Linked DNA regions of Roseiflexus sp. RS-1. The protein of the gene in region 1 interacts with the protein of each later gene in a pairwise test. Links are inferred from orthologs where the notes say so. Each region holds a gene or a part of one and is shown in the gene's direction. Other genes may lie near its edges.

Region 1 (5,709 bases):
GCGATCCAGAGTATCGAATCGTCCTGATCGACTACGATCCGGTGCGCCGGGGGCGACTGTACCGATTGACATATTTTGCCGTGCGTCGCCTGTTACTGTTGCGTGATCTTGCCGTTCTGGCATGGCTGCGCCTGGGATGGTTGACCTGACGACGTCTGCATCTCCCTGCTGTCCACGCGATACATCCACACAGCGCGTCCATCCGTCATGCCTTGAGACGGCGGTCGGTCGCATAACCGCGCATCCTGAAGAACCATCCGCCGGGTAATCAACCACTGTGCCAGGCTGCACGCCGGATGGGAAAATTGTGATCTTGCTACATTGTCTGGCTTGAAGGCGTCTGGTATAATATCACCAATGAAGGTCGAAAGAGGCCGGCACAGTGGAGTTGTGTTCGCTTTCTTGCCGCGCAAGATCAATCAGGAGCAGCGCTCCTAGAACGTGAACGATTATGGGTGATAATCGCTGGCTGAAAAATAGTTTCGTCTACCTCATCATTCTTGTTGCTGCGTTGGCGCTGTTCATCAATTACTTCAACAATGCGCAGGGTCAGCAAGAGGAACGCGGCATCTATCAGGTGCTCGCCGATGCAAAAGCTGGCAGAGTTGAGAAGATCGAAGCGCAGTCGGGCAACTCCGAAATCCTGGTGACGTACCGCGATACCAGGGCTAAGGTGCGGTCACGCATCGAGTCGAACGATAGTATTACGATGCTGCTTGTGCAGGCAGGCGTGCCGCTCGACGCAGTGAACGTCGAGGTGCGCGCAGCGCCAGCATGGGGCGGTCTGCTGAATGTCTTCACGTTCCTGCTGCCAGTCTTACTGATGATCGGCTTCTTCATCTTCTTTATGCGTCAGGCGCAGGGGTCGAACAATCAGGCGCTCTCGTTCGGCAAGAGCCGGGCGCGGATGTTTTCCGGCGATAAGCCGACGGTAACATTTGCCGATGTTGCCGGTCAGGAAGAAGCCAAGCAGGATTTGACAGAAGTCGTTGAGTTTCTCAAGTTTCCCGACAAGTTTGCCGCCCTTGGAGCGCGTATTCCGCGTGGTGTGCTGATGGTAGGTCCGCCAGGAACCGGCAAGACCCTCCTGTCACGCGCGGTTGCCGGTGAAGCCGGGGTGCCGTTCTTCTCGATCTCCGGTTCAGAATTCGTCGAGATGTTCGTCGGCGTCGGCGCCAGCCGTGTGCGCGACCTGTTCGACCAGGCGAAGCGTAATGCCCCCTGCATCGTCTTCATTGACGAGATCGATGCCGTCGGGCGTCAGCGCGGCGCCGGGCTTGGCGGCTCCCACGATGAGCGTGAGCAGACCCTCAACCAGATTCTGGTCGAGATGGACGGCTTTGATACGAATACGAATGTCATCGTGATTGCAGCCACGAACCGCCCCGATGTGCTCGACCCGGCACTGGTGCGCCCCGGTCGCTTCGACCGCCAGGTGGTGCTCGATGCTCCGGACGTGAAAGGGCGCATCGAGGTGCTCAAGGTGCATACCAAGGGCAAGCCGCTCGCCGATGATGTGCAGTTCGATGTGATCGCGCGTCAGACCCCCGGTTTCTCCGGTGCGGACCTGGCGAATGCAGTGAACGAGGCGGCAATCCTGGCGGCGCGCCGCTCGAAGAAGAAGATCGGCATGGCAGAGTTGCAGGACGCGATTGAGCGCGTGGCGCTCGGTGGTCCGGAGCGCCGCAGTCGGGTGCTGACCGAACGTGAGAAATTGCTGACTGCATACCACGAATCGGGGCACGCCATCGCCGCCGCTGGTATGCCCAAAGCTTTCCCGGTGCAGAAAGTGACGATCGTGCCGCGTGGACGCGCTGGCGGGTATACGCTCTATCTGCCGGAAGAAGATAGCATTCGCTACACTACCGCATCGCAGTTCGCCGCACAACTCGTGTCGGCGCTCGGCGGGCGCGTGGCGGAAGAGATCGTCTTCGGTCCTGATGAGGTCTCGACCGGCGCCGCAGGTGACATTCAGCAGGTGACGCGCATTGCCCGCGCAATGGTGACGCGCTACGGTATGAGTCCGAAGCTCGGTCCGATTGCGTTCGGTGAGCGTGAGGAACTGATCTTCCTCGGGCGAGAGATCACCGAGCAACGCAACTACAGCGACGATGTCGCGCGCGAGATCGATAATGAAGTGCATCGCATCGTTTCGGAAGCGTATGAGCGCACACGCCTGATCCTGACGCATAACCGCGAGGTGCTGAACGATATGGCGAGTGCGCTGATCGAGTATGAAACGCTCGATGGCGAACGCCTGAGAGAATTGCTCAGCCGTGTGGTGAAGATCGATGAGATCGAGAGTCGGGTGAACGGCGGCAACGGCATGCTGACCACGCCATCGGGCATGAACGTTCCGTCTGCACAGGCATAACCACCGCGCCAGGCAGCAACAGGGGAGGCAATGCCTCCCCTGTTTTGTTTCTGTATGCTATAATGCCAGAACGATGAGATAGCTTTTTCTGACACGCGGCAGTTCTGGAGAGTCTGGTTATGTCTGGTCACTCGAAATGGCACTCAATACGGCGCACGAAGAGCGTGCTCGATCAGCGGCGCGGGCAACTCTTCACCAAACTGGCGCGCGATATTACGATTGCAACGCGCGAGGGAGGCAGCGGCGACCCCGAAGCAAATTTTCGCCTGCGCCTGGCAGTTGATAAAGCGCGCGCCGCCAATATGCCGATGGAGAACATTCAGCGCGCTATTGATCGCGGCCTGGGCAAAGGTGGCAGCGATGCCGCTGCGATTGAAGAGATCTACTACGAAGGGTACGCCCCTGGCGGCGTGGCGCTCTTAATCGAAGCCGCCACCGATAATCGCAACCGCACCGCTTCTGACGTGCGCGCAACCATGACGAAGAATGGCGGTAGCCCCGGCGAACCAGGTTCAGTCAGCTGGATGTTCGAAACCAAAGGGCTGATCACCATCGATCTGTCGGTCAAACGCCTCGATCCAGATGAAGTGATGCTGATTGCCATCGACGCTGGCGCAGAAGACGTACAGATCGACGACGATATCGTTGAGGTGTACACCGATTTCAAACAACTCGCCGCAGTGCGTCAGCACCTGATCGCCGCCGGGCTGCCGGTGACCGGCGCCGAAAAGACCATGATCGCCAAAACGACGGTGCAGCCTGATACCGCCGATGCGCTCAAGGCGATGAAACTGATCGAGAAACTGGAAGACCTCGACGATGTGCAGAAGGTCTACAGCAATCTGGATATCACCAGCGAACTGGCGGAACAGTTTGTGCAGGGTTAATGGGTGACTGCCACGCGGACAATCGGGATCGATCCTGGCACCGCCCGGATGGGATGGGGCGTCGTTGAAGAAACGGATGGAGTGCTGCGTCTGGTCGATTGCGGCGTGTTGACCACATCGGCGGAATTGTCGCAGGCAGAACGGTTGCTCCTGCTCTACAACGAACTTCGCCATTTGATTGAACAATACCACCCTGCCGCTGCTGCTATCGAAGAACTCTTCTTCGGCAAGAACGTCAATACCGCGCTGACCGTCGGGCAGGCGCGCGGTGTTGTGCTCCTGACCCTCGCCCAGGCAGGCATTCCCGTGTACGAATACAAGCCGCTGCAAGTCAAACAGGCGCTGGCGGGGTACGGCGGCGCCGATAAGCGTCAGATGCAGGAGATGGTTCGGCTGACCCTCCGCCTCCCTGCCATTCCGCGCCCCGATGACGCCGCTGATGCCGTGGCGGTTGCGATCTGTCACACCTACGCCGCACCGATGATCCGGCGCATCGAGGAAGGTCGGTAGATTGCTGCCGGGCGCTGATATGGCCCTTCTCTACCCAGCCTGGCACAACCCTGCGCTCACCTTCTACCCCACCGCCTGCGCGAAAACCAATCAATCATGGTGTCAGGCACAGTTGACTCAATACCCAAACAGTTTCTTCAGGAAAGATTTCTGGTAGATAGGTCGTGTCGAGTTAATAATATGCTGAGAGAAATCAGAGTCATCCAAACGCATGAAATCAACAATGTCATCTTTTCCCATAACTTCAGAGCTAATCACCCCAGCATCACCAACAATTCTCTCCCAATCCCTACTGGCGTCAATGGCTATCAGCAAATGAGGTGGTTCACCACTTTTCGGATTGTAGAACTGTACCAGGTATGCCCGATTTACGAATTTGTTTTTTGCAAAATACTCGCACAATGCTTTGACCAGACTGGTAGGGTAAACAGCAGGCCGCCCAATGAGGAATGCAGTCTCTTCCTGGGCAGTGTATCTTTGGTCAGGCTGGAAAATAGACCCGTCTAACATTCGCTCAATCTCTTGCGGAATGAATTCCTTTCCATAATCAGAATCAGGATTTAATACAATATGGACATCCCTGGTAAGCTCGAAGAAATCTCTTCCTTTTAGTACTACATATGCCGTCTCAGAACTAATAAATTCCTGTAATCGTTGTAGAGACGAAAAAACAGGCAACCAGGCCTGTCCGTTCCTTTCAATTTTGGGGACTTTCAATTCAAAACTTTCCGACATGGTGTTGTTTTGCTCCTCGGAATCGCTTTCAGCATAGTTAATAATAAAAATGTCTGCTTCCAACAAATCACGATAAAACTGTGGCCTGTAAGATGGGTTCAGCGCAGCGCGCATGAGTGATCTTTCCAGATCGTTGACTGGTTCAAACATAGTTCCTCAACAGTGCCTCACAGCACTGAGCTCAGCCGTGCCGCAGGCGTCGGGTGCAGTAGGTGTGGGGCGGCATTGGTTTGAGTCTAGTTGCCCTTATACTCAAAGAAGAATAATCCATTTCCATCGATACCAAGTGCAACAAACTCTTTGCCGCCCCAAGGCTTCTCTTCTAAAGTTCCATGTGGATGTATAACGCCCGTTTGCTTGTATTCTGCGTAGAGAGATTCAATATCGCTGACTGCCACCCTACAAGCAGTGTTTTCAGCAATATTCTTATCCTGACATTCCCATAAATGGATCTCTACTGCGTCACGTTTGATGGCGGCATAATCGCCATAGTCGAATACTTCTGTAAATCCCATTTTATTCTTGTAAAATTCAAGCGAAGCCTGTATATCAGAAGCGGGGAATTTTGGTATGGCATATCTAAACATCATCTTGTGAGCGATTTGTTGCACGGTTATCCGTCTTGATTGCTAATCATTGAATCGGAACGCAAAAGTCCATAACGTGCTCATAGTAGATCTCATAATTGGGGCGTCGCAGATCGACAGTAAGTTGATGTTGTGGTACATACTCAGCAAAGAAACGTCTTATAGTCTCTCCTATTGTAGCCGAATCTTTCTCAAGTGATAGAATTGCATAACGCCCACCTGGGAGTTGTTTGGTGTGAATATCTTCTGTGTTCAAGGGCGCGATTTCCAGTTCCAAAGCGCACTCATAACCGATTAATTGTGCGCCGTTGATGTTCGGAATTCCAATGACCTTGAGCGCCGATGGGTCGTATCCTTGCTGTCGAGCCCAATCTTTTATATTTTCAAAGCCATCTCGAATTTGGTCGTTATAACTGCCTTTCATTTGTTGTAGAAGAACAGACGTATAGACAATCATTGTCGGTGGCAAGTCTCGGATGGTAACGTGTAGAGGTTGTACAACATAAATATTCATCAAATTCTCCTATACTTGAAATTGAGGTTGTACCAAGCATTATTGAAGGTAAGATGGCAAAAGCGGCCCAACGGTATGTGCTTAAGCCGCTGCGCGGAGCAA
Region 2 (5,936 bases), 760 kb from region 1 along the record:
ATCCTGGTCGGCAAATATCTGGAAGCGCGTGCAAAGAGTCAGACCGGTGCGGCGATCAGGGCGCTGATCGGGTTGCAACCGAAGACGGCGCGCGTGGTGCGTGGCGGACAGGAAGTGGACATCCCTGCCGCCGATGTGCGTCGCGGCGAGATCGTCATCGTGCGTCCCGGCGAGAAGATACCGGTCGATGGGATTGTCATCTCCGGCGCGTCTGCGGTTGACGAAAGTATGATCACCGGGGAGAGCATGCCGGTGGAAAAGCGCGAAGGCGATACCGTCATCGGCGCGACGCTGAATCGCAGCGGGAGTTTCCAGATGCGCGCAACGCGCGTCGGCAAAGAGACGGCGCTGGCGCAGATCATTGCGCTGGTGCAGCAGGCGCAGGGAAGCCGCGCGCCGGTGCAGCGCCTGGTCGATCAGGTGTCTGCCGTCTTTGTGCCTGTTGTTCTGGTGATTGCGCTGGTCACATTTCTCGCCTGGTTCTTTATCGGCGGGACGGGCTTTACCCAGGCGATGATCTTTGCCGTGGCAGTGCTGGTGATTGCCTGCCCCTGCGCGCTGGGGCTGGCGACGCCGACTGCCATTATGGTGGGAGTAGGCACAGGCGCCGCGCACGGCATTCTGATCAAAAATGCCGAAAGCCTGGAGCGCGCCGGGAAGGTTCAGGCAGTTGCGCTCGATAAAACCGGAACGATCACGGTCGGAAAGCCGTCGGTTACCGACGTTCTACCGCTTTCGGGTGCGACGGTTGCCAGCAACGCACCGGCACTCCGATTGAATGCAAGTGATCGCCAGGAAACGCTGCGTCCGGTTCCGTTCAACCACGGCGCAGACCCGGCTTCGTTCGCCACCAACGGCGACCCTCTTCCGACAGACGATGCACAGCGCAACGATCTGCTGCGATGGGCGGCAAGCGCCGAGGTGCGCAGCGAACATCCGCTTGGCGAGGCAATCGTTCGTGCGGCACGGGAAGCCGGTATCCCGCTGGCTCAACCCCAACGCTTCGAAGCCGTTGCAGGGCAGGGAGTGATTGCCACCGTTGAAGGGCGCAGCGTGGCAGTCGGCAACCTGGCGCTTCTGCGCGAACGCGGCATCGATCCATCGACATTCGACAGCGACGTGACACGCCTGCAAGACGAGGGAAAAACCGTCATGCTCGTCGCCATCGATGGCGTGGTACAGGGGATCATTGCCGTCGCCGATACGATCAAGCCGACCTCGCACGCAGCAGTCGAGGCATTGCACCGTCAGGGGATTGATATGTGGCTGATCACCGGCGACAATCGCCGGACAGCGGAAGCGATCGCCCGTCAGGCAGGCATCGATCCGTCGCGGATCTACGCCGGGGTACGCCCGGAAGACAAGGCGCGCATCGTTCATGAATTACAGCAAGGACGCCGGATTGTGGCGATGGTTGGTGATGGCATCAACGACGCACCGGCGCTGGCGCAGGCTGATGTTGGCATTGCGATCGGCAGCGGCGCCGATGTGGCGATGGAGACTGCTGACATTACGCTTATGCACGGTGATCTGCGCGGTGTGGCGCAGGCAATCGATCTCAGCAAACGCACCTTGCGCACGATTCGCTGGAACCTGTTCTGGGCGTTCATATATAACATCGCCCTGATCCCGATTGCTGCCGGCGCGCTCTACCCGCTGACCGGGTGGCAACTGAGTCCCATGCTGGCTGCTGCCGCAATGGCGTGCAGTTCGGTCTTCGTGGTGACCAACTCGCTCAGGCTGCGGCGGGCGCTGGGGGTTGTAAGGGTTGAACGTTGAAGGATGGGAGAAGGCAAGTTCATTCTACGAGTAAGGAAAATACAGATTGACCCGCAACGCGGAATCGCTCATTCACCATCAACCGATCCATGCGGTTGGCGCAGTCGCCTACCGGTATGACGCGCGGAATCGTCTTCAAATCCTGTTGATCAAGAAACGTCGGGGCTACTGGACATTACCGAAGGGCAAGGTCGCTCCAACTGAAGACGATGCTTCTGCGTTGCTGCGCGAACTATGGGAAGAGACCGATCTAACGGGCGTCGTCGAGGATCAGGTGGCGCAGGTCATGTATATCACGCCACGACGACGGTTGCCACGGCGTAAAATTGTGACATACTATCTCGTGCAGGTGGCGCCGGACGCCATCGCCACACCAGGAGGGCGCTCCGGCGAGATCATTGAGCGTGTGCGCTGGGTTACCCCCGCGGCAGCGCTCCGCCGGGTCAAACGAAAGCGCATTCGTGACATCATCGCCTGCGCTCGAAATGTGCTGCGCAGGCGTTCGCAGAATCACGGAGCAGCAGATCGATGATCGCATCGATTCGCGGAATACTCATCGCAGTCGCAGCGGATCATGTCGTTGTGGAGACCGGCGGCATCGGATGGATGATCTACGCGCCGCGCCCGGTGATCGCTGCGCTTGGTGACATCGGCGCTACGGTACGCCTGTTCACCTATCTACTGGTGCGCGAAGATTCGCTCACCCTCTATGGCTTTGAAACTGTCGAACAACGGCAGTTATTCGAGACACTGCTCAGTGTGACCGGCGTTGGTCCACAGGCGGCGCTCAACCTTCTCTCGTCGGGAACCACCGATGAACTGCGGTTGGCGATTGCAACCGGCGATGTGACGCGGCTGGCGCGCACGCCGCGCATCGGCAAGAAACTGGCAGAGCGGTTGGTGCTGGAGTTGAAAGGGAAAATCAACGTCAAGGGGCTGCCGACCGGCGCCGCAGTCACTCCGGCAGTCGCGGCGGCGAACGCCGAGTTGAGCGAGGCGCTGATCAGTCTGGGATTTACCGACGCAGAAGCGGCAGCCGCGATTGCAGCGCTCCCATCGGACGCCCCGCCTGACCTTGAAGAGCGTGTGCGGCTGGCATTGCGCTATTTTAGCGCATCATAAAATGACCCTGGATGACGAGATGTCATCGTGTGACGCAGGACTGAAGAAGGATTGACCCTCCTTTCCGCGTTCGCTACAATACTCGACCGGATAACGAAACACGACAGTGCGCACGAAATCCAGACTGGAAATTCGTCACTCCACTCCGGGCACTGCAATGAATGCTGCTGATCCCCCGCAATCGACGCACGTTGTACGGCGCATCATACTCAGTTTCACCCTGACAATCGGCCTGATCGCCGTCATTGCATTGATCTCCTACGGCTGGACACAACTCCTCTTTGCCGCTGAACGGGAGCGTGTGGATCTGGTTGTCGCCAGCACGCGACAACACGCCCTGTCACAGCGTATCGCACTGTCGGCTGAGCGCCTGATGGATACGTCTGACCCGGAAGATACTGCCCGGGCGCGCGTGGCGCTGAGCGAAGCAATCGATGAGATGACGCAGCAGCATCAGAACCTGATCCGCGCTGTCGCATCGCTGCCGTCTGATGACCCACATGCACAGGCGATCCGTCGTCTCTATTTCGATCCGCCGACGGCGCTCGACGCGCGCGTGCAGGAGTATCTGGAGCATGCGCAGCGCCTGCACGACGATCAGAACCCGCAACGCTCCGATCTGCTGGCGATCCGGCAGGCAGCGCTGAACGATCTGCCGCACCTCTTCGACACGGCAACCCGTCTGTACAGCGACGAGCGTCGCACCCTTTTGTCCACAATGGATGCCATGCATGCCGTCGTCTTTGGCATCGTGCTGATAGTGCTGATGCTGGAAGGCGTCTTCATCGTGCGACCGATGGTGCGACAGACGCAGCAGTACATCGCGCAGCGCGACGAAAGTGAAGCGCGCCTGCGCGCGCGCGAAAAAGTGACGCGCGCCCTGTACGATATAACCTCAACCACGCAGATGGATCATCTTCAGAAGGTGCAGGCGTTGCTTGCCATGGGATGCGACTACTTCCGCATGACTACCGGCATGCTCACCCGGATCGACGGTGAAGAACTGGAGGTCGTTGCAGCGCATCAACCTCCTGAGCACCTGGCGCCCGGTCAGCGCTTTGCGCGCGCCGACAGTTACTGCACCGCCGTTCTGGAATCCTGCACGCCGGTTGGCATCAACCACGCCGGACAATCTGCCTGGCGCGATCATCGCTGCTACGCGCTTCAGCGCATGGAAGCATACATCGGCGCACCGGTGCGGATGCGGGGCGTGACGGTCGGCACCCTTTGCTTTGCCAGCGCCACATCCCGTCAGACGCCATTCACGGATGGAGACTACGATCTGATTCGCCTTATGGCGCAATGGATCGGTAGTGAACAAGAACGCTTGCAAACCGAAGCCGCGCTGCGCGAGAGCGAGGAGCGCTTCGCTCTGCTTGCAAGCGTCACCACCGAAGGGGTTATTATCAGTGAGCAGGGGATCATTGTTGACGCAAACGCGGCTGCCAGCACGCTGCTCGGTTGCCCGCTCGAACAACTGCGCGGCAGATCGGTGTTCGAATTCACAACTCCTGAAGGGCGAGAAAAAGTCGCTCACGCGCTTGCCACCGGCTATGATTGTCCCTATGAGGTGCTTGCCCGCCGCATTGATGGAACCCTCTTTCCCGCCGAGGTAACCGGACGGAACATCCCCTACCATGGACGGACGGCGCGCGTGACGACTATCCGCGACATGTCGCGGCAGCGTCTGGCGGAAGCCGCTCTGCGCGCCAGTGAAGAACGCTTCCGCCAGTTAGCAGAGAATGTCAACCAGGTCTTCTGGATCTGTACCCCGGCGCTTGATCAGATTCTGTATGTCAATCCAGCGTATGAACGCATCTGGGGACGATCCTGCGACAGTCTGTATGCGCAACCGGCGTCGTTGTTCGAGGCGATTGTTCTGGAGGATCGCGAGCGCGTTCTTGCACTCCACAATGCAGAATATCACCGTGGATACAGTATCGAATTCCAGATTCGGCGGGATGATGGTCAGCCACGCTGGATTCTGACCCGCGCTTTCCCGGTGATGAACGAAGCAGGGGTCATCTATCGCATTGCAGCTATCTCGGAGGATGTGACCGGGCGCAGGCAGGCGGAGGAAGAACTGCGTGCGACACTGGCAGCGCTCGAAGCGCAATACCAGGCAGCAGATCGCGCCCAGAGCGAGATGCGCGCAATTCTCGACGCTTCCAGCGAAGCGATCGCACTGCTGGCGCCTGATGGTACGTTCCTGACGGTCAATCGCCGTTTCTTCGACATGTTCGGCACGACCGCAGAACAGGCGCTCGGACATCGCCTGTCAGATATGCGCGCTGCCATCCGGTGGATCTTTGACGATGCCGACGAATTGTACGTTCGCATGTGCCACGCCCTTCAGGACACTCAGACTATCTTCCGCGAACGGGTGTCGCAGCGCAAACCACAGCAGCGCGAACTGGCGATCTTTTCTTCGCCGGTGTGGACGGCCAACCAGACGCACCTTGGACGCCTTTTCGTCTTTCGCGATGTCACGCACGAACGCGCTGTCGAGCGGATGAAATCTGAATTCGTGGCGATGGTGTCGCACGAGTTGCGCACACCGCTGACCTCGATCAAAGGGTATGTGGATATGCTGCTCGACGGCGATGCCGGACCGCTTGCCGATGAGCACCAGGAACTTCTGCGCATTGTCAAATCGAACGCCGATAGACTGCTGCTGCTGATCAACGATCTGCTCGACATGTCGCGGATCGAAGCAGGGAAACTGTCGCTCCACCGCATCCCGCTCGATCTCCGCCCGCTCATCCGACAGGTCGCCGCCACGATGCGACCACATCTCGACGCGAAACAGCAACGCCTGACCCTCGATCTGCCGGAGACTCCACCGGATGGTTCAGCTCCGCTCATCGCAGGCGATGCAGCGCGTTTCCATCAGATTCTGACCAATCTTCTCTCCAACGCAATCAAGTATACTCCTCCAAATGGCGAGATGACGATCCGCCTGACGGCAGAACCACCCTGGCTCTGCATCACCGTCCAGGATACCGGCATCGGCATGACGCCCGAAGAACAGGACC

Evidence for each region. Proteins that work in one complex are often made in the same cells at the same time.
Region 2: the proteins of ruvC (region 1) and ruvA interact in binary tests that used the Escherichia coli proteins (3 or more experiments, as listed by UniProt). The link is inferred for Roseiflexus sp. RS-1 from one-to-one orthologs.

What each region holds. Positions count from the first base shown.
Region 1 is NC_009523.1:5,478,966-5,484,674, forward strand. The notes cover bases 2,279-5,017. They hold ruvC (crossover junction endodeoxyribonuclease RuvC), read left to right. Parts: upstream 2,279-3,264; coding sequence 3,265-3,771; downstream 3,772-5,017. Other genes in these bases: ftsH (ATP-dependent zinc metalloprotease FtsH), read left to right, coding at 2,279-2,374; ROSERS_RS22470 (YebC/PmpR family DNA-binding transcriptional regulator), read left to right, coding at 2,494-3,261; ROSERS_RS22480 (enhanced serine sensitivity protein SseB C-terminal domain-containing protein), read right to left, coding at 3,889-4,656; ROSERS_RS22485 (bleomycin resistance protein), read right to left, coding at 4,743-5,017. Outside these bases: ROSERS_RS22460 (hypothetical protein), read left to right, coding at 1-149; more of ftsH, read left to right, coding at 452-2,278; more of ROSERS_RS22485, read right to left, coding at 5,018-5,117; ROSERS_RS22490 (AraC family transcriptional regulator), read right to left, coding at 5,140-5,607.
Region 2 is NC_009523.1:4,716,163-4,722,098, reverse strand. What follows is about bases 1,139-4,104. They hold ruvA (Holliday junction branch migration protein RuvA), read left to right. Parts: upstream 1,139-2,307; coding sequence 2,308-2,901; downstream 2,902-4,104. Other genes in these bases: ROSERS_RS19455 (PAS domain S-box protein), read left to right, coding at 3,059-4,104; ROSERS_RS19465 (NUDIX domain-containing protein), read left to right, coding at 1,826-2,311; ROSERS_RS19470 (heavy metal translocating P-type ATPase), read left to right, coding at 1,139-1,779. Outside these bases: more of ROSERS_RS19470, read left to right, coding at 1-1,138; more of ROSERS_RS19455, read left to right, coding at 4,105-5,936. UniProt on the Escherichia coli protein: The RuvA-RuvB-RuvC complex processes Holliday junction (HJ) DNA during genetic recombination and DNA repair.